Regions from separate parts of the Hydrogenoanaerobacterium saccharovorans genome, predicted to be linked through region 1. Evidence: riboswitches for the same ligand, from Rfam matches in the RefSeq annotation. Region 1 holds a riboswitch; the other holds the start of a gene.
The links. Region 1 has a riboswitch for thiamine pyrophosphate ahead of thiD (bifunctional hydroxymethylpyrimidine kinase/phosphomethylpyrimidine kinase). Riboswitches for the same ligand answer to the same signal wherever they lie in the genome.
Positions count from the first base shown of each region.

Region 2: linked by a shared signal. The riboswitch ahead of thiW (energy coupling factor transporter S component ThiW) and the one ahead of thiD (bifunctional hydroxymethylpyrimidine kinase/phosphomethylpyrimidine kinase) in region 1 are both predicted to bind thiamine pyrophosphate.

Region 1 is NZ_RKRD01000001.1:1,556,111-1,567,102, forward strand. Features, by position in the region: gene EDD70_RS07295 (potassium/proton antiporter) at 1-647, shown strand, start outside; gene thiD (bifunctional hydroxymethylpyrimidine kinase/phosphomethylpyrimidine kinase) at 699-1,508, opposite strand; TPP riboswitch at 1,572-1,670, opposite strand; TPP riboswitch at 1,743-1,842, opposite strand; gene EDD70_RS07305 (stage II sporulation protein M) at 1,889-2,521, opposite strand; gene EDD70_RS07310 (hypothetical protein) at 2,650-2,892, shown strand; gene EDD70_RS07315 (hypothetical protein) at 2,942-3,292, opposite strand; gene EDD70_RS07320 (ACT domain-containing protein) at 3,337-3,768, opposite strand; gene EDD70_RS07325 (phenylacetate--CoA ligase family protein) at 3,956-5,263, opposite strand; gene EDD70_RS07330 (indolepyruvate oxidoreductase subunit beta) at 5,268-5,855, opposite strand; gene iorA (indolepyruvate ferredoxin oxidoreductase subunit alpha) at 5,857-7,596, opposite strand; gene EDD70_RS07340 (manganese efflux pump MntP) at 7,769-8,338, opposite strand; gene EDD70_RS07345 (NAD(P)/FAD-dependent oxidoreductase) at 8,537-9,397, shown strand; gene EDD70_RS07350 (DUF5685 family protein) at 9,535-10,413, shown strand; gene EDD70_RS07355 (J domain-containing protein) at 10,397-10,992, shown strand, end outside.
Region 2 is NZ_RKRD01000005.1:425-11,416, reverse strand. Features, by position in the region: gene EDD70_RS14310 (ABC transporter ATP-binding protein) at 112-879, shown strand; gene EDD70_RS14305 (ABC transporter permease) at 872-2,848, shown strand; gene EDD70_RS14300 (AraC family transcriptional regulator) at 2,972-3,832, opposite strand; gene EDD70_RS14295 (hypothetical protein) at 3,930-4,160, opposite strand; gene EDD70_RS14290 (anaerobic sulfatase maturase) at 4,338-5,453, opposite strand; gene thiE (thiamine phosphate synthase) at 5,825-6,466, opposite strand; gene thiM (hydroxyethylthiazole kinase) at 6,453-7,277, opposite strand; gene cytX (putative hydroxymethylpyrimidine transporter CytX) at 7,243-8,448, opposite strand; gene thiW (energy coupling factor transporter S component ThiW) at 8,494-9,009, opposite strand; TPP riboswitch at 9,062-9,169, opposite strand; partial or broken gene EDD70_RS15030 (prolipoprotein diacylglyceryl transferase) at 9,336-10,992, opposite strand, start outside.

The sequences.
Region 1 (10,992 bases):
TGCATAAACGCAGTTTGGTGCACTTTTTTGACGGTATATCGTGGCTGATGCAGATTTTGTTGTTCTTTACACTGGGTTTATTATCGTTTCCATCTCAGCTGCACAACGTATTGGTACCCGGGGCGCTGATTTCGATATTTATGTTTTTGGTCGCACGCCCGGTTGCAACCTTTGTTATTCTTACACCGTTTAAAGTTCCGCTTAAATCGCAAATACTAGTTGCGTGGGTAGGGCTGCGCGGTGCAGCATCTATTGTATTTGCTATTTTTGCGGTTAACTCAGGGGCGTTGGTAAATAACGATATTTTCCATATTGTTTTTTTGGTTGCACTGCTTTCAGTTGGGTTACAGGGATCACTTATCCCTTTTATTTCAAAAAAACTCGATCTTGTTGAGTCCGATGTATCGGTTTTTAAAACATTTAACGATTATCAAGATGAGTCACTTACCCAATTGTTGGAGGTTACTATAACTGGAGACAGCCCTTGGGCGGGCAAAAGTGTGATGGACGCAAATATTCCTGATGAAATATTGGTTGTCATGCTTAAACGTGGAGATAAAGTAGTTGTACCCAAAGGCTCTACTATGATAAATACAGGTGATATTTTAGTGCTTTCGGGCAGCAATTTTGACAGCATTTCGATATAGATAGAAGAATACGAAACCCTCCTGTTGTGCAACAGGAGGGTTTTTAATAACTTAATTTGCTTTAATTCTTAAACCGTTTTGATATAAATCGTAAAAATGATGTGTAGGACCATTGCCTTTGCCTATATTTAACGAATGCTCAATCGCTGTTGTAACATATTTTTTCGCCTGTTCCACAGCATTTGGCATATCCATACCAAGTGCCAGATTGGATGCGATTGAAGATGAAAATGTACAGCCTGTCCCGTGGGTGTTTTTGGTGTTGATGCGTTTGGTTTCAAAATGATAATATTTTTTACCGTCATAAAGAACATCCAAAGCATCGCCCACGGCATGACCGCCTTTGACAAGAACATTTCTGCAGCCCATCTGATGAATCAGCTTTGCGGCTTCTTCCATATCTTTGGTGCTGTTTATACTGATATTTGCTATTTTTTCAGCCTCGGGGATATTCGGTGTAAGCAAATCGGCACAAGGAAGCACCACTTCAATCAGAGTATCTATTGAATCGGGGTTCATAAGCGGACAGCCGTTTTTTGCATACATAACAGGGTCAATTACTACATTCTGCGGTTTGTATTGCGCAAGTTTTCGAGCAACTGCCTCCATACAACGGGGTGTGGAAAGCATGCCGATTTTGACTGCATCCACTTCAATATCCTCAAACACCGCATCAATTTGTTTTTCAATCATATCCGGCGCAATATCTTGTATATCAATGACACGGCTTGTGTTCTCTGCTACCACAGAAACAATCACACTCATACCAAATACTCCATGTGCCGAGAATGTTTTTAAATCCGCTTGTATTCCTGCACCTCCGCTGCAATCAGAGCCGGCAATGCTCAACACTTTTTTCATAGTAATATCTCCTTTTTATATTCATTAAAATAAGGGTGCTTCTTTGTAAATGAGAAGCACCCTACAGAAAAAGCGAATGCTCCCTACGTTGGTATTAGCCAACAGGTTCAAAGGGTTTGGTTTTACCTTCTCAACTACTTTGTAGTTTCCCTGCAAAATTGCCTATATTAAGTTTTGTGTAAAATAGAAAAGAGTGCTTCTCGTTATTGAGAAGCACTCTGACTAAATCATACTTTTGTATAATTGATTGCTTCCCTACGCCGGTATTAACCGACAGGTTCAAAGGGTCAGGTTTTACCTTCTCAACTACCTCGTAGTTCCCCCGCAAAATAATATCTTGATTATAGCTCATATCTGTATCATAGTCAAGTTTTAAAACCTCAAATTAAAGTAAACAGCCTGCTAAAAAGAAACGTACAGGCAGTATCGATAAGAGATACTATTAAAACCAAAACCAGCAAAACTACAAATTTCATACAATACACACGGGGGTTTATCAGCCTGCTGGCGGCACCATCCTGCTTTGCGGCTCTGTAATAAGATGTTGACATCGTAAACGCCTCACCACAGCCGTAGATAAGAATCAATGTAGACAGCAGCATATTGGGCAGCAAAACCATTGCAACATATCCAACACCCATAAACCCGTTCTGTGCGTAAAGGTACCCGGCTTGATACCCAAACCCTAACCCGCGAAAAAACGGCATCAGCACAATCACCGGCTGCGCTACAGCACAAAATCCGCATACAAATAAAATTGCCAGCATCAATGCGGTTGAGGTAAAAGACGATGTAAAGGTAGAGAGCAAATCTTGCTCGCCTCGCCTTTTTGCAAACTGCCCCACGATTACAGATAGGTTTTTAATTGTCTCAGGGCTTACACTTTTAAGAAACAACGCACCCGCCAACACACCGGCTAAAAAAAGCGTCGCATAAAAAAAGACCTGACGATAGGCATGAAAATAGCGCAAAAGCAGCCTACGCGTTGATGATGATTTATAGATTGTCCTCATTGTTATCATTCCTTTGCAGTTTGCTATACAAATAGATATGAAATGATTTCATAAAATATTCGTCTAACCGATTGCGTTTACGTAATATCCGCGATATACTGATAGCAGAATATGGGAGGCGAATTGTTATGAAGCATTACAGAATGAAAGACAAAAAAGGGCTTACAAAATGGATTATGCTGGCAGGAATGATATCTACTTTGGTAACTATTGTTACTGTTTTGGTGTCACGTGTGCTAGAACAACGAATGATTCTAAAAATTACGCGATGTGCAGATAGCTTACAAAAAGCCTTACCTGCCATTGAACAAGCTTCGAAACTTTATATAGAAGCAAACATGGCAAAAGAAGAACTAATCGAACCTGAATAAATAATGCAAAAAGCTTCTCCGCTAAAAACGGAGAAGCTTTTTTAATTACTCATTTGTTTGGTGTAGTCTTGTTAAACAGCACCGCAAGCCCGCTGCCTGCAGCCGCAAGCAGCATATATGCAAACACGTATATAGTGGCACTGCTGTTATAAAAGGCAGTAACAGCAGGAACAAAAAGAATACCTAACAGTATAGGATAATACCAGCGAAAGCCATTGCGTAATGTAAACAGCAAGCCACTAATAAAACAATAAATTGTGTTTACAGCCAGCAAACCAAGCACCATAAGAGACTTTGCCCCTTCTTTTATGTTTACCGCCAAAGATGGTACCCCATAGAAAAGCAAAGCCGCAAGCAGCAGATACGGCAGCATTTTTTTCATTGTGTTTGTGTGCATCATCGGCTCCTTATATGGATATTTTGTGTGAATTGGACCTTTTTAAGCTACATCTCATAAATTTTGGCTGCTGTAAGTATCGGAACATGATTGTTTTGCAGCACCTCTAATGCCTTTGCATTATCTTCAACGCGAATAATTACATAGGCTGAATTATCTTCTTTACTGACAAAGGCATACATATATTCTACACCAATATCCTTATCAGAAAGATATTTCATGATTTTTGACAATCCGCCCGGCTGGTCGTCAACACCAATTGCAATAACATTGGTGAGTGAAACCGTAAATCCCGCATCTTTTAATACATCCTGTGCCTTATCGGGATTATCGACAATTATGCGCAGAATGCCAAAATTAGTGGTATCCGCAATGGACAAGGCACGGATATCAATATTATTTTTGTGAAGAATTTCGGTAATTTCCGAAAGCCTGCCCGATTTGTTCTCAACAAAAATGGATAATTGTTTTATTGTCATACTTGTACCCTCCTTAGGTGAAGTAAAGCTTTTATAAGCATCATCGGCGATGTGTGGTTTTGGCGGTAGGCATCTGTTTTCCATTAAAATTCAATTATTTTTCATACACTGCGGTTATTATATCATATTTATGCATCAATTAAAATTCAATTGCACAAAAATTGGTAAAATAAAGAACGGCTAACCCTTAATCATGCAGTTTGCGTTTATCAACAACACGCTTTGATTTACCTTCGCTGCGCTCAATTGTTTTTGGCGAAACCAAATGTACTTTTGCAGAAATGCCCAAAGTAGAATCTATCGCTGCTTTTATTCTCGCCTCGGTTTTTTCAACCAAACGAACAGCATCAAATTCCATATCCTGGTTCATCTCAACCAAAACTTCCATCACATCCAAGTTGTTAACACGGTCGATAATCAACTGATAATGCGGTGCCATACCAAGGTTTAACAAGACACTTTCGATTTGAGATGGGAACACGTTAACACCGCGGATGATAAGCATATCGTCGGTTCTACCCGCCGGTTTGGTCATTTTAATGAGTGTTCTTCCGCAAGAGCACTTTTTGCGGCTTAGCGAGGCAATATCGCGGGTACGGTAACGCAGCAAGGGCAGTGCCTCTTTTGTAATAGCGGTAAATACCAGCTCGCCCTGTTCCCCATCCGGCAGAACCTCCCCAGTTTCGGGGTTAATGATTTCGGGGATAAAATGGTCTTCGTTCACATGCATGCCTGTTTGCTCGGAGCATTCAAACGATACACCGGGACCCATTACCTCAGACAAACCGTAAATATCGTAAGCTTTGATGTTGAGAAGAGATTCAATTTTATGACGCATTTCTTCGGTCCAAGGTTCTGCACCGAAAATACCTGCTTTTAGCTTCAGTTCTGAGGTAGAAATACCCATATCACGCATCGTTTCGCCAAGTACAATCGCGTAAGATGGAGTACAGCAAATTAGGCTCGAACCAAAATCACGAATCACTTGAATTTGGCGCTGAGTATTACCCACCGATGCGGGGATTACGGTTGCTTTTATGCGTTCGGCACCATAATGCAAGCCCATGCCCCCGGTAAACAAGCCATAACCGTAAGAAACATGTACATAGTCACTGGAATCACCGCCTGCAGCAGTAAGTGCTCTGGCACAGCAATCACTCCAAGTTACAAGGTCGTTTGCTGTATAGCCTACTACAGTTTGTTTGCCTGTTGTTCCGCTGGAAGCATGAATTCTTACAATCTGGTCTTGAGGCACGGCAAAAAGCCCGTAGGGGTAATTATCGCGTAAATCCTGCTTATATGTAAACGGCAGTTTATGCAAATCATCAATCGATTGAATATCATCGGGGGTAAGCCCCATCTCATCAAACTTTTTTTTATAAAAAGAGATATTATTGTACGCATGGCGTACTGTTTGAGACAGCCTTAGAGACTGAAGAGCGCGAATTTCGTGCAAGGGTGCAGTTTCCATACTGTTCCAATATTTTTCAGGCATTTATTTATTCCTCCACTTTAAGCATTCTGCCAAGACGATAAGCTTTTAAATTGATATCAAGAAACTTAGCGGGAACTAGCTCGGCAATTGTTTGTTCCCAAATAGTTTCATCAAAACTCATTTTTGTAGAAATAGCACCCATAAGTACAACGTTGGTTGCTTTAGCAGTTCCCGCTTGCTCAGCAAGCGACAAGGCATCCAACGCGATAACATGACACCCCGTTGCCTTGAGGTTATGTACTACATTTTCGGGATACTTTGCTGCACCTGTAATAACTGGCATGGGTGCAATTTTTTGCGTATTCACAATGAGCTTGCCGCCCTTTTTTAAGTAGCTTACCCAACGAGCTGCTTCGCATAATTCAAACGAGATAATGATATCGGCTTCGCCCTTTTCAATAATAGGCGAATATACTTTTTTACCGTACTTTACATAGGTTACAACCGAGCCGCCGCGCTGGGACATACCGTGAACCTCAGAAACTTTTACATCATAACCCTGCCCAACTAACATATTGCCTAAAATACGGCTGGCAAGCAATGTTCCTTGACCGCCTACACCCACAATCATAATGCTTGTTACATTGTTCATTCTATAGTTCCTCCCCCTGTTCTGCTATTGCACCAAACGCGCACAAAGGTTTACATAGGTTACAGCCAACACACAAGGTGCTGTCTATGCTTGCCTTGCCATTTGCCATACTGATTGCAGGGCATCCTATCTTAAAGCATGCTTTGCACGATTTGCATTTCTCTGCAATAATTTTAAACGGAGGATTATGTTTAACGTATTTAAGCAAAGCACATGGACGTCTTGCAATGAGTACAGACGGCTCTTTTACGGCAAGCTCTTCTTTTAAAATTGCTTCCAGCTCTTCCACGTTGTTTGGGTCAACCACACGTACACGCTTTACACCGGCAGCATCGCATACTTTTTCAATGCTTATCTGCTCAACAATATCACCCCGTAAGGTTTTGCCTGTAGTTGGGTTCTGCTGATGTCCAGTCATCCCTGTAATTGAATTATCAGCAACAATTACTGTGGAATAACCCTTATTGTATGTAATGTTAATTAAACCTGTAATTCCCGAATGCATAAATGTGGAATCACCAATTACAGCAACGGTGCGGTCTTCTGCCCCGCGTGCTTTATTAAAGCCGTGCAGTGCAGAGATGGAAGCACCCATACAAATACAGGTATCCATTGCACCCAACGGCGGCGCAGCACCCAATGTGTAGCAACCGATGTCTCCGCTTACCGTAAGTTTCATCTTGTTTAAAGTGTAGAACATCCCCCTGTGCGGGCAGCCGGGGCACATAACTGGCGGGCGCACGGGTATATTTTCGTTGTACTCTGCAAACTCTGTTTGCTTACCCAGAATTTTTTCTGCAATCAGTTTTTGCGAATACTCACCGATATTACTGAAAAGTTCTTTTCCAATAACATCAATCCCATTCTTTTTGCAGTGGGTTTCAATAATATCGTCCAGTTCTTCTATTACATATACTTTTTTAACTTTGGAGGCAAACTCTTTAATTTTTTTAAGCGGAAGAGGATTGATAAGCCCAATTTTAAGGTAACTGACACTATCCCCCAAAGCTTCTTTTGCATACTGATAAGTAATGCCCGCCGCAATAACACCGATTTCATTATTTGCGGCATATTCAACGGTGTTTAAAGAAGTATTCTCGGCAAATTGTATAAGTTCTTTACAGCGCTGCTCCACTACAACATGTCTGCCCTTTGCATTCCCCGGCATCATTACATATTTTTGAGGATTTTTGATATATTCTTTAAGAGGAACTTCAACGCGGTCGTTTTCTTCTACGATACTTTGCGAATGCGATACGCGGGTACACAGGCGCAACAGAACAGGTGTATCAAACTGCTCTGAAATCTCAAAAGCGGCTTTTACATAGTTTTTACACTCTGCAGAATCTGCTGGCTCTACCATAGGCAGTTTTGCAGCGATGGCGTAATGTCTGGAATCTTGTTCGTTTTGTGAGGAATGCATCCCCTGGTCATCTGCTACCGCGATGATAAAACCGCCGTTTATACCCGTATAAGATGCGGTAAACATAGGGTCTGCCGCAACATTTAAGCCTACATGCTTCATAGCACAAAATGAGCGAGCACCTGCAATGGATGCACCGAGTGCAACCTCCGCAGCTACCTTCTCGTTTGGCGCCCACTCAGAATAAACTTCTTGATACTCGCTGACATGCTCTGTAATTTCTGTGCTGGGCGTACCCGGATAGCTTGATACTACACCGCACCCAGCCTCATATAACCCACGGGCAACGGCTTCGTTGCCCAACATTAATCTTTTCAAAATCAGGTTCCTCCCCTAACTAATTTAATTGATATGTTTTCGTGCTTTATCAGTTAAAACCGTTAAAATGTGTACTTTTTATGATAGCTCTAAATAACACTTTAGTCAAGAGTGCTATTGGTGTAAAGATATAAAAAAACAGCCTTGCCCATTACTATGGACAAGGCTGTTTTTATGCCATCATATGTTCAACAAATATTTTAATGCCAATCAAAATTAAAATAACTCCACCAGCAATTTCTGCTTTGGATTTGAGAAATATGCCTGATTTCTTCCCGATAATCACACCAATAATACCAAATATAAAAGTGATACAAGCAATAAATGAAGATGCAACCCAAATGTTTACATTCATTACCGCAAAACTGACTCCCACAGCAAGAGCATCAATACTTGTGGCAATCGCTTGTAAAATGAGCATCTTCAGGGTTAATATCCCTTGCACCGAACAAGATTCCGGTTCTTTCATGCCTTTCAAAGCTTCAATAACCATCTTGCCGCCAATTGCACCGAGAAAAATCAGTGCAATCCAATGGTCTAAACTGGATATTGCGTTACTGAAGGTTTGACCAGCCAAATAGCCTAAAATAGGCATAACACCTTGTGCTAATCCAAAAGCCAAACCAACTTGAAGTGTTTGTTTTTTAGATATATTTTTTGTGCAAAGGCCATTGGTAATAGACACGGCAAAAGCATCCATTGAAAGCCCTACCGCAAGCAAAAACAGAGTAGTTATCCCCAAATATAATCACCTTTTTTAATAAGATTGATAAGTGCAGAGCAAAACTCTTATAAGTATAGCCAAAAGTCCATAAATTGTCAATTGCAATATCAACTTATAGCTTATTATGTTCAACGTTATAGAAATAATAAGAAGTATGCTTGCTTTTTTCATTACAATGTATGTATAATTAGTATAGTTTAGAAAGGAAGTGACCAAATGTACGATATTATTATTATAGGTAAAGGTCCGGCGGGAATCTCCGCTGCTTTGTACACAGTACGCGCAAACTTGAAAACGTTGGTGTTGGGATCGGGAATTGGAGGACTTGAAAACGCCGAAAAAATAGATAACTATTATGGTTTTCCCGAAGGTATCAGCGGAAAAGAGTTACAGCAGCGCGGTGTGGAGCAAGTACAAACTTTAGGCTGTGATGTATTGGATGAGGAAGTTCTTTCTGTTATAAAAGATAATTTCTTTACAGTTAGAACCAACAAAGGCGAATACGAAGGCAAGCAAATTTTGTTGACTACAGGAAAATCTCGCGTTAAAACTAAGATAAAAGGGATTGATGAATTCCTTGGCAAAGGTGTAAGCATGTGTGCTGTTTGTGATGGTTTTTTTTACCGCGGAAAACGCCTTGTTGTACTTGGCAACGCAAACTATGCTATTTCTGAAACCGACGAGTTGACACGTTTTTCGCAGGATATCACGATTTGCACAAATGGGCGTGAACCGGAATGGGAAAATGCAGCTCCTCAAAGTGTAAAGATTGATACCCGTACCATTGCAGAGGTAACGGGAAATGCAAAAGTAGAACGTTTGGTATTTGGCGATGGTGACACACTGGAGCTTGATGGCATCTTTATAGCAGAGGGTACTGCATCGGCATTTGATTTTGCAGTAAAAATGGGAATTCTTACTGAAGGCACCAATATTGTAGTGGACGAAAACTTTAAAACCAACGTGGACGGTGTGTTTGCGGCAGGTGACTGCATTGGTGGGTTTTTACAGGTTTCGAAAGCGGTTGCAGACGGAGCACTTGCTGCACGAATGATGATTAAAAATGCTCGTAAATAGGATTGAAGTACAGATTATCATTAAAAATCCATAAGAAGTTCAATATTAGGAGATAGTGTTTACAGTTTTTTAATTGCAATAGAGTAGCATTTAATGTAGAATTAGGGATAGTTTAATGATAAAGAGGTACACCTGCCTTGTTTGGTTACATCAAGCCTTTTAAGCCTCAATTGCGCATTTGTGAATATGACACTTATAAAGCCGTTTATTGCGGACTATGCAAGCAGTTGGGCAGTTCGTACGGCTTAGCTGCACGTTTTACATTGAGTTATGACTTCGCATTTTTGTCTATTCTTTCGATGGCTTTAGAAGAAAAAACTCCGCATTTTTGTAAGGAACGATGCTTTGCAAATCCGCTTAAAAAAAAGTATTGCTGCCATTTAAATGAATCTTCGCTTTTTAGCGCCTGTACTGCTATGATTATGCTTTATTATAAAGTGGAAGACAATTATCGTGATTCGAAGTTTTGGGGCAAACTACTTATGTTGTTTGCCAAACCGTTTGTTTCATCTGCTCGAAAAAAAGCGATGCTGCAATATCCTGAGCTTGATACAATCGTAGCAGAGATGATGCGGCAGCAATTTGCTCTTGAACAAGCCTCTTGCACATCGATTGATGAAGCAGCAGAGCCCACAGCAACAAGTTTGGCTCAAATTTGTGAAATGCTTGGTAAAGATGACATTCAAAAACGTATTTTAAACCGTTTTGGCTATCTTTTAGGGCGATGGATTTATTTGATTGATGCAGTTGATGACCTTGAAAATGATATGAAAACAGGAAGTTATAATGCGTTTATACTCGAAAATCATTTGACCCCGCAAAGTGATCTCTCGAAAATTCGCACCATAACTGTGGCTACATTAAACCAGACAGCTGCTGAGATTGCAAAAACGTACGAGCTTTTGAAATTGAAACGATATAAATCCATTCTCGATAATGTAATTTACTTAGGATTAAAAAACTCGCTCAATTTGATTGAGGAAAAAAGGAGCAACATTCATGACAGATCCTTATAAGGTACTGGGCGTCAGTCCAAATGCATCTGATGATGAAATAAAGACAGCATATCGTGAGATGGCTCGAAAATATCATCCCGATAATTATGCCAATAATCCCCTATCTGATCTTGCATCCGAGAAAATGAAGGAGATTAATGAAGCATATGATGCTATCACTGCGCAACGTAAAGGTGCAAACCAGTATCAAGGCGGCTATAACAGTGGGACGTATGCTTCAAGCGGCTCGCAATTCGCCGATATTCGCAGAATGATTCAAAACGGACGTATAGAAGATGCCGCAGAGGTGCTGGATGGTGTACCCAACAGTAACCGTGACGCTGAATGGTATTTTTTAAAAGGAAGTGTACTGTACACTCGCGGCTGGCTTGATCAAGCTTACCGCCATATGTCGCAAGCTGTTAATATGGCACCAAGCAACCCAGAATATCGTGCAGCACTTAACCAAATGATGTGGCAGCGCAATAACGGAACCAACCAAAGCGGTTCTTACCGTACCGCGCCAACTGCGGCAGGCTGCAGCGGATGTGACATGTGCACCTCATTGATTTGTGCCGATTGCTGTTGTGAATGCATGGG
Region 2 (10,992 bases), on a different contig from region 1:
TTACACAAATGTAAGGTTTGAGAAAAGAAATGTAAGTCCTTTCGATGGCTGTACATTTCTTTTTTTCTTATACTATATCTATAAACTAAATTATCTAGGAGGATTTACGCGATGTCACTTTTAGAGGTAAAGCATTTGAAAAAAATATATACAACCCGTTTTGGAGGTAACCAGGTACAAGCTTTAACCGACGTTAATTTTACGGTAGAACAAGGTGAGTATGTAGCAATTATGGGTGAATCGGGGTCGGGTAAAACCACCCTGCTGAATATTTTGGCATCTTTGGACAAGCCCACCGGCGGCGAGGTTTTGTTAAACGGCAAAAGCACAGCAAATATTCCTGACGGGCAAATGTCTAAATTCCGTCGTGATAATTTGGGATTTGTGTTTCAAGATTTCAACCTGTTAGATACCTTTTCGTTGAAAGATAACATCTTTCTTCCTCTTGTATTGTCACACAAGCCTTATGATGAAATGGAAAAACGTTTAAAACCAATTGCCGAAAAGCTTGGCATAGCCGATTTATTGGAGAAATACCCTTATGAAGTTTCGGGCGGGCAAAAACAGCGTGCGGCTGTTGCCCGTGCACTGATTACCTCGCCAAAGCTGGTACTAGCAGATGAACCAACGGGCGCTTTGGATTCGAAAGCGACGGACGGATTGCTGCGTGTTTTTCAGGGAATTAACAACGAGGGGCAAACAATTTTAATGGTAACCCACAGTACACGTGCGGCAAGCCATGCAGGGCGCGTATTGTTTATCAAAGACGGCACCGTGTTCCATCAGCTTTATAAAGGCAAGCTGAGCAACGAGGAAATGTACCAAAAAATATCGGATACGCTTACTGTTCTGGCTACAGGAGGGAAAGCACGTGAATAAGGCTTTTTACCCTCGTTTAGCAGTTACCAATATCAAAAAGAATAAAAGCATTTACGTGCCGTATTTACTGGCAGGGTCGCTGATTGTCTCGCTGTTCTACATCCTCAGTTCGGTTACCTATATGGTGTCGCACAGCAATATTAAGGGTGGAGGAACCATGGGCATCATTTTAATGTTTAGCACATGGATATGCGGATTTTTATCGCTGATTATTCTTTTTTACATCAATAGTTTTATTATGAAACGCCGCAAAAAAGAGTTTGGTTTGTACAGCATTTTAGGTATGGAAAAACGGCATATCTCCATTGTAATGCTTTGGGAGGTTGCCATTGCCGGAGCAATCAGCATTTTTTGCGGTATTGCAAGCGGTGCACTGTTCAGCCAACTTTTATTCCTTCTGTTGCTAAAAATTGTTGGTTTACCGTCAGCACTTACCTTTCAAATTCCTCTACAGTCCATATTTTCTACCTTTATCCTGTTTGGTTTGGGTTTTGCAGTTGTACTGCTATTCGATATCATTGGCATTATACGCTCAAACCCCATATCTTTGCTGCACAGTACCAAAGAGGGCGAACGCGAGCCCAAATCTCGCTGGCTGATTGCGTTAATAGGTGCAATCACTTTAGGCGGCGGTTACACACTTTCGTTGATGGTGCGCACAGCCTCAGACGCAATCGGAGCATTTTTATTTGCAGTTGTGCTGGTTATGATTGGCACATATTGTTTGTTTATTGCAGGCAGCATTGTTGTACTCAAATTCTTGCGCAAAAATAAAACATTTTACTATAAGCCCAAAAACTTTATTTCGGTTTCGGGTATGATTTACCGCATGAAGCAAAATGCCACCGGACTTGCAAACATATGCATCTTGTCTACGTGTGTTTTGGTTACGTTGTCATCCACCGTTTGTTTGTTTATTGGTGAGGAAGATATTTTGCAGGGCAAGTTTTACCGCCAAGTACAAGTAAACAGCATTGCCAGCGAACAAAGCGAAGAGCTTATGGAAGCAGCCGCAGAAAATCATGCTCAAAGATATGGTTTTGAAGTAAAAAATGCCGTTGGCTATACCGGGCTCTCTTTTGCTGCAAAAAGAAATGACGATACTTTTCAAATAAATAAGATATACAACGCAGACACTTATGAAATGTATGCTTTGAATTTACAGGATTATAACCGCATTACAGGAGCGGATTTATCTCTAAAAGACGGCGAGGTTTTGGTTAATATCAGCGGCACACCTTTAAATGGTAATACAATTCAAATAGTCAACAGCAGTTATAAAGTTGCTGGTACAATTGCACCCCCCAAGTATATAAGCACCATCGGTGTAGGTAACGGAGTGTATATTGTTGTGCCAACTTTTAAAGATTTACAACATTTGAGCAACAACTTAGAGCTAACGAACAGCAACAAAGATGGGTATAAGCTCTGGTACAATTACAAATATGATGTAAAAGGGGATTCAGAAAAACTGCCCGAATTTTATGAATCAATGCGAGATGCTTACAACGAAACGGTACCTCATCTCGGCATGGTAGATAACATTGATTCCGCTCGCAGCGGTTTTTACCAAGTTTACGGCAGTATGCTTTTTGTCGGCATCTTTTTTGTAACATTGTTTCTCATTGCAGCCGTACTCATTATCTACTACAAACAGATTACCGAGGGCTATGATGACCACGACCGTTTTCAGATTATGCAAAAAGTAGGTATGAGCGATAAAGAGGTTCGCAGTACCATTCAAAAGCAGGTGCTTATGGTATTCTTTTTGCCGCTTGGTATGGCTGTGGTTCATATCTCAGTTGCGTTCCGCGTACTGTGCAAAATGTTGATGGCATTTAATATGTACAACACCACGTTGTTTCTGCTGTGTACCTTAGGTGCAGTTTTGATATTTGCAATATTCTATTTAATCGTATATCAGCTCACCGCACGCACCTATTACCGTATTGTACAAAACAAGGCTTAAAAAACAACAGAATAATCTAAAATACAAATGCACCTTCTGAGCAGTAAAATTACTCACAGAAGGTGCATTTTAATTATACCATAAAAAACAATTCAATTAAAAATAGAATACAGTACTTTTGGGCTAATTTTTAGCTTTCTTTTGAACGGGCACCCACACCTCAAATTTTGCATTGGCGGGGTCTGCATTTAGGTACAATTCAATGTCGGGCGCATCTGCATACTCATACCCGGAGGTAGGCAGCCATTCTGTAATAATACGTTTTTCAAGTTCCTGTATCGCAAGCGGCATTGCCCCTTCCCCCGAAAAGATTGCCCATGTTTTTGCAGGAATTGTGTACTCAGACAAACCCTCTACAGCTTTTTTATTGCTGGATACGGCAATATAATATTCCCAGTTTTCGTCTGCATCCATACAAGCGCTAAGCCCCATTATCCCCATAGGCTGGCTGTTCATCAGCTCGCAAAGCTGCGGAATTTTCCCCTGCTCGCTAACCTGTTGCCAAAATTGGGGGATAGTCGTGAAATTTTTTTCTACATCCTTTTCCATCGGCGTTTTTACGCCAACTACCCGAAATGCCTCTTTTTTTTCGATGCGGTAATCCATTTCTGCTTCTCCTTTAATGGTAATTTTGAAGCTGATGCGCGGAAACGCTTTGAGACCAACGCCCTGTTTTTGCGCAGTTGACGGCGATATCCCATGGATGCTTTGAAATGCACGGTTAAATGAGGTTGGTGAATTGTAGCCGTATTTGAGTGCTACATCCAGTACTCTTTCACCGTTTTGCAAATCGAATGCCGCTGCCGTCATACGTCTGCGCCGAATATACTCCGATAACGGCACCCCTGCAATGTACGAGAACATACGCTGAAAGTGAAATACCGAGCAGCACGCAAGCTTTGCCGCCTGATGATAGTCAATTTCACCTTGTAGATTTTGCTCCATGTAATCAAGCGCGTCGTTCAATTGGTCTAGCCATTCCATGCCATCATCTCCTTGTATTTATGCTACCATTTTAACAAAAAACAGTCCTCGCCTTTTGTGCACAAAAAAGCGAGGATGGGAAACCTTGGTGAATCATTCAATTTTTTAAATCGTGAGAGCCTACAACGTTTAAAAACTTCAAAACCAAAGGAATATAGGTGGCGGTAAAAACTGTTGTTGTAATAAATGCGGCAGGTTTATGGAACTTTTTAGGCAATGCCATCCCCATCATAATGCCTGCTGCATAAAGGCAAATTTTTAAAAGTGCAATATCTTTCCAGTTTGCTATTTTTAAATACTCTTCTGCATAGCCAATCAAGCGTTTCATACCAATGCCCCTTTTTATTTTAGTATAGCATAAATTACATTTGCCGCATAGTACTTGCTATTATTGTAATCTATTATTTTTGCGTTATGCAATAAACAAGTTTTGGTTGTGTTTTATGTTTAAAAACAACATATAGAGCAAATGTACTGTAAATGCTTGGGGACAATGATATTTGTTTTATTTGCTGTATTTTAGTGCGATTTCTTTCAATCGGTCGTACGCGTAATTAAAAAACATCTTATAAGATTCGCAAAAAAAGTTGAGAGCCAATGCGCCGTTTTCAATGTAGTCGCGGTCTCTTCGGCATCCTCCGCGGCAAAGCGGATACCATTGACATTCGCTGCATTCAGTTGCTATGGAAAGGGATTGATTAATAAATCCAATCCCCTCTCTGCAATCATTGATCTGCGCAAAATCGCTGTTGTTGAGGTTCCCCAACTTATATTCATCCAGCACATAAAAATCGCATGGGTAAACCTCTCCGTCTGATTCTACAACATTTTGCCTGCTGCACTGCCCCCACATACTGCAGCTTTCGGGGGGGTAACCCCACAACATAGATATAAGGTTATCAAAATATCTGATAGAAACCTTTTCACCCTGCATCATATCCCTATACCACAGGTCAAACAAATTCATCAAAAATTCACCGTATAACTTCGGAGTAAGCGAGTAATCATGCCCCCCCCGCTGTTCGCCAATGGGGTCAAGACAAGGGATATACTGCTGATATATAAAATGATTTCTTTTATAAAAAGCATATACTTTTCTAATATTTTTTGCAAGCTGTTTGGCTACTACCGTAAGGATATTGTATTCCACCCCATAGGTGTCGAACAACTGAGCCGCATGCATTGTTTTGGAAAAAGTGCCCTTCTGGGCATTATCCATACGGTACAAATCATGAGTATCCTTAATTCCATCCAAAGAAAGCCCAACCAAAAAACGATGTTCCGCCAAAAATTGTGCCCATTCACGGTCAATAACATAGCCATTGGTTTGTATGGCATGATGTATGGTAAGATTCTTGGTATTGTATTTTTGTTCGAATTCAATCAACTTCTTATAAAAATCAAGACCTGCAAGCGTCGGTTCGCCACCCTGAAAGGCAAAAGTGCATTCCATTGAAGCAGCCGACAAAGTCTTTTTTACTATGTTCTCTAATGTAGAGAGGTTCATTATTCCGTAAGACGCAACTTCTCTGTTTTCTGTAATATCTGCATAAAAACAATAGTTGCACCGCATATTACAATTCCCTGACGCAGGCTTTATCAATAAGTGTAAAGGGGGCATGACAAATCTCCTTCTTTTTCTACATCCTTTACCCTATTATACTATTGTTTTCAAACTTAGGTCAACTTTAAACTGCCATTAACATCATTTTACTGTTTGCAGTATTGTTTGAAGGGGCTTTATAATCGCTTGGTCTTTAGGCGTTATACCTTTGTAACCGAGATGAAATATCTCACATCGGGCTTTTTATAGTAGTAGCAGTTGATTAAGCAGTAAATCTATTTTTTAAGTTGGCTTAGCAATATATCGCTAAATTAATTTCCTGAGGAATATATTATTTCCTGAGAATTACATTTTGTAGATACCGTCAACATAAATTGAACCGGAGACACTGAACTTTGCGTCTCCGGTTCTTATACTTACAAGGTTAATTATATATTTACCATCTTCTGTGCCAGTTGATGCAATTCAGCTGTTGCAACAGTAATGTCAGGCTGTGCAAAAATTGCCGAAACAACGGCTATTCCGTCAATTCCGCTGCCGGAGAGCTGCAAAATGTTGTCTTTGTTTATCCCGCCTATGGCAACCACAGGGATAGAAACCGCCGAACAAATCTTTTTTAATGTTTCAAAAGATACTGCATCTGCATCCATCTTGGTGGAAGTAGAAAATACAGCACCCACCCCCAGATAATCCGCTCCGCTTTGTTCTGCTGCTATCGCTTGCTGCACTGTTTGAACAGAAACACCCAAGATTTTCTGCTCACCCAATTTTTTGCGCGCAGCAGAGGCAGATAAATCCCCTTGCCCTACATGCACTCCATCTGCATTGCAGGCAAGCGCCACTTCAATATTATCGTTGATTACAAAAGGAATACGATACCGATCGGTTACCGATTTGATTTCTTTTGCTTGTGCCACAAATGCATCAAAATCAAGTTGCTTTTCGCGCAACTGCACAAAAGTAACACCAGCCTTGATTGATTCTTCTACCTGCGAAGACAAAGTACTTCTGCCCAACCACGTGCGGTCAGTTACCGCGTAAAGCAGCATGGAAGATTTATCGACTCTCAATTTTCATCCCTCTTTCTAAGATAGTTTCGTCCATTTTGCTCATCTCATCTATGATATAACTGCGATAAGTGGACGTCCCTCCTCCATTATTCAGCAGCCGACTGTATGCTAATTCTCCGCATAAGCCCATTGCACTCACCGCGGCAGCCACTGCTTCTGTAAGCTGCGCGGGGTTTGCTGCGCAAAATGCCGCTATCACGGCAGTAAGCATACAGCCTGTACCGGTAACTTTCGACATCATTGCATTTCCGTTACGGATAACATATGCCTTACTGCTGTCTGCCACTATATCTATCGCGCCCGTAATGGCAATTACAGCACCTGTTTTTGCGCTCAGTTGCTTTGCGTAAGTAATGGCTTCGTCTAAATTTGCATCTGTAATGGCATCACTGATGTCAGCATCTACCCCTTTGGTTGTACCGCTGCCCTGTGCTACTGTTTTAATTTCAGATATATTCCCGCGAATAACCGAAAACTTTATTTTATCCATGAGCTGAAACGTGGTAGAAGTACGCAAGGCAGATGCCCCGGCACCAACAGGGTCAAGAATAACAGGGTGGTTCATTTCATTTGCCTTTATGCCTGCTTTCATCATAGACTGAATGCTTCTTTTATTCAGCGTACCGATGTTGATGACGAGTGCATTACAGATGGAGGTAATTTCTTCTACCTCATCTTCATCGTCTGCCATAATCGGAGAGCCACCGCATGCCAACAAGATATTTGCACAATCGTTAACGGTAACGTAATTTGTAATGCAGTGCACCAAAGGCGTTTTAATCTTTACATTTTTTAAAATTGTGCTGAACATAGCTTTTCCCTCCATTTACTAGAATACATAATATTGCAGTAATTATCATTACAGGCAATGTATTGCCCAAAACAGTGTTTATAGACATGAATAGGCGGTAAACAACAAAACCGATACCCCATAGAATAAGATTTGTACTATCCACGGGTCGGCTTGAGCGGTCTTTTTTTAGTATAAAATAGTCGGCAATTAAGATGGCAACCATAGGAGCAAATACAGACCCGATGAGATATAAGAAGTTCTCATACTGCTCTATCGGCGTAAAAATCGCCAACAGTGTACCAATAATGCAAACTGCCACAGCGGCCCATTTTTCGCTTACTTTTTTTGTTATAGTGCCAAAACTTATACCTGCAGAATAAGCATCCAAAAAAGTAGTGGTTACAGTTGAAAAAATAATAATCAGTGCACCAATCACACCCAACCCCGCCTGCATCATTATCAATGCAACATCCGATTGTGCTGTAAAGATTGCGGCACCCAAACCGATGATGTACATCCAGCAGCTCGTAAAAAAGTATACCACAGCACTTACCGCCGTAGCAGCTTTAGGCTGTTGTGCGTATTGGGTATAGTCTGAGATCAATGGCAGCCAAGAAAGCGGCATAGCAACCGAGAGCTCTACCGCTGCGCCAAAGCTCATCTCTCCAAATGGGGCAAATGTTGTGCCGCCGCGAAATACAACCATGCTCATAACAATTGTCATGAGAAAAAGAGCACTCATGGTAATTGCATTGATTTTGCCAAGGTTACTGATGCCTATCAAAATCCATACAATAATCAACACACCAATCAAAACACACCATAGTGCTTCACCTTGTGTATGTAAAACCGGGTTGGCAATCACCCCGGTTGCTCTTGCTCCGCCAATAATCATAACGGCTGTCCACCCTACCAGCTGAAGAACATTGAGCACCGAAAAAAGCAGTGCACCTTTGCTGCCGAATGACATTTTTACAGTTTCCATGGCACTTTTTTTGCTTTTTGCACCTATCAACCCTGCAAAATAAAGTAGGATACAACCTATTGCATGCCCCAGCAATATTGCCGCAATACCCTTTGCAAAGCCCAAAGGTGCCAGCAATGTTCCGGTTAATATTTCAGCAATAGAAACTGCTGCTCCAAACCAAATCAGCCCATTGCTGAGAATTGAGGTTTCACCTTTTTTCATGATTTTACACTCCCAAAAAATAATAAATTACTATGCCAATTGGTTTTATGAGCCTACGTGTTCGCCTTCTTTTCTTGTTTTAATTTTTAGTACTCCAGCTTTTTTAAGTGCTTGAATAATGATAACAGCAGCGGACGAGCCCACTGCCGTACTAATTAAAAACGGTACAACAAACCCCAAAATTGCAGCGTTGCGCCCCATAAGCCATACGGCAATAGGGTAAGCTGCTATTGCTCCCAATACTCCTGTGCCGATTATTTCGCCAGTTACCGCAAAAACAAGTTTACTACTGTACTTATACAACAACCCACCGCACAGTGCACCTACCATGCTGCCCGGGAAAGCCAAAAGTGTGCCCGTACCTGTAACCACACGAATAAATGAAGTAATAAATGCCATCGTTACGGCATAAGTCGGCCCTAACAAAACCGACGCCACCACGTTGATTATGTGCTGGACCGGAAAGCATTTTGCAGCACCTATCGGGACAGAAATTGGAGAGCATACAACACCCACTGCAATTAGTATCCCTGCCAGAGCAAGTTTGTTCAGATTTTTCATTTTATCCATCTCTTTCAAAAAAAATAGCGGAGAACCAATATAAGGTTCTCCGCTGATAAAGCAGTATCTTCCCTACGTTGGCATTATCCAAATCAGGTTTAAGGGTCGAAGTTCGATTACTTCCTCTCAGCCTGCTATACAAGCTCCCCAATATTTAGTTTCTATTATTTTAGCACATTATAAATCGTTTTGTCAATTAATGTTACCATAAACAGTATTGCACCACAAGAATATAAAAGCAAAGCATAAAAAAGAGCTGCCTCACAATTTAACTTGTGAAACAGCTCTTTGCTTATAGATTTGTTTGCAGTTGATGAGATTACAGCTTATTTTTCGTTAGAATCTTCATCGTCTTTTTTCAGTTTCAGCGCCAGTGAACCAACGATAGCAAGGCAACCGAACACAGCCAGCACTCTGGAGCTGCCGCCAAATTTGGGTAGGTTGCCAAGAGGAAGTTTAGGATCCACTATAGTAACCAATCCGTCCGGTAATGGTGCCAGTGGTACAGCCGGATCTTCGATGATAACGGTATTGTCATCATCATCGTTATTATTGTTACCGCGGTCTTTGTTACCGCCTCCGCCACCGCCGCCGGTAGTACGCTTGTAAGTGATGATTACCTCGTAGTCATAATCAGGGTCATAAACAAAATCATCGGTATACAAAACTGTTTTAGGTTTTGTAATAGTAACTTCTGCTGCTTTGGGTTGAACCTGAGTTTCGGTATCAGATAAGGCTTCTTCTGTGATAACAGCATCTGTACCAGTGGCTGGCTCAACGGATTTAGACTCTGCATTTGACGGAGCAGGAGTCTCAATTTTATCTCCTGCTTGCGGAACAGATGGTACCTCATTTAGTGCGGCGTCTTGCTTTTCAGCAGCTGCTGCCTGTTGGGCAAGTGCTTCGAGTTGAGCAGCAATTCCATCTATTGTTGACAATTGCATCACTACAACTGCCCTTGAGCGAGAAGCTGTCTTAGCAATTACAGATTGAGAAACATTCTGTTCGTCACTCTTTGGTTCTTCGGCTTTAGGCTCTTCCGTTACAGGAACTTCCGGCTTTGGCTCTTCAACTTTAGGCTCTTCCGTTACTGGAACTTCCGGTTTGGGCTCCTCAGCCTTAGGCTCTTCCGTTACTGGAACTTCCGGTTTGGGCTCCTCAGCTTTAGGCTCTTCCGTTACTGGAATTTCCGGTTTTGGCTCTTCAACTTTAGGTTCTTCCGTTACTGGAACTTCCGGTTTTGGCTCCTCAACCTTAGGCTCTTCCGTTACTGGAACTTCCGGTTTTGGCTCCTCAACCTTAGGTTCTTCCGTTACTGGAACTTCCGGTTTTGGCTCCTCAGCTTTAGGTTCTTCCGTTACGGGTGCTTCTGTTTTGGATTCATCAAGCAACGAATTGATTGGCTTTTCTTTTAAGGTGCCTCTTACTTCAATTTTAGAGAATGAATAGCTTCTACCATTAAAACTCCGCATTCTTTCGGCAAACATTTTAGCAAGTTCAACCTTAAACTCTGAGCCATCCGATGGAATGGTAAGTGCAACTTCAGCACTGTTTTGAACGCCATCTTTATCGCCATTGGTAAAGTACTCATGAGTTACAGGAATACTCACGCTGCCGTCGGGAATTTCTTTGTAATACACCTTGATAACGTTCTTTTCTTCAGAAATTTCAAAAGGCAAATCGGGTTCGATTCGGTCTCTTGTAAATCCTTTCTTCAAGCTTTCTGCATCGGGTACAAATTCAACGATAGGATTAGATTTTAGAACAGTATTTTCAGATGTTTCAAATGGCTCTAATTCTTCGTCATAATAGTACTCTATGCTGTAAGAAAGTTTCTGAGTATCATCCTTGATGTAATACACCTTGATGACCTTGTTTGCCGAGGTTACTGTAAATGGGAGTTTTGTTGATTTCTCTTCATCCAGCTTGTAACCTGCGGGTTTATTTGCATACACTACACTGTTGACCGTGGGGGTATGCATC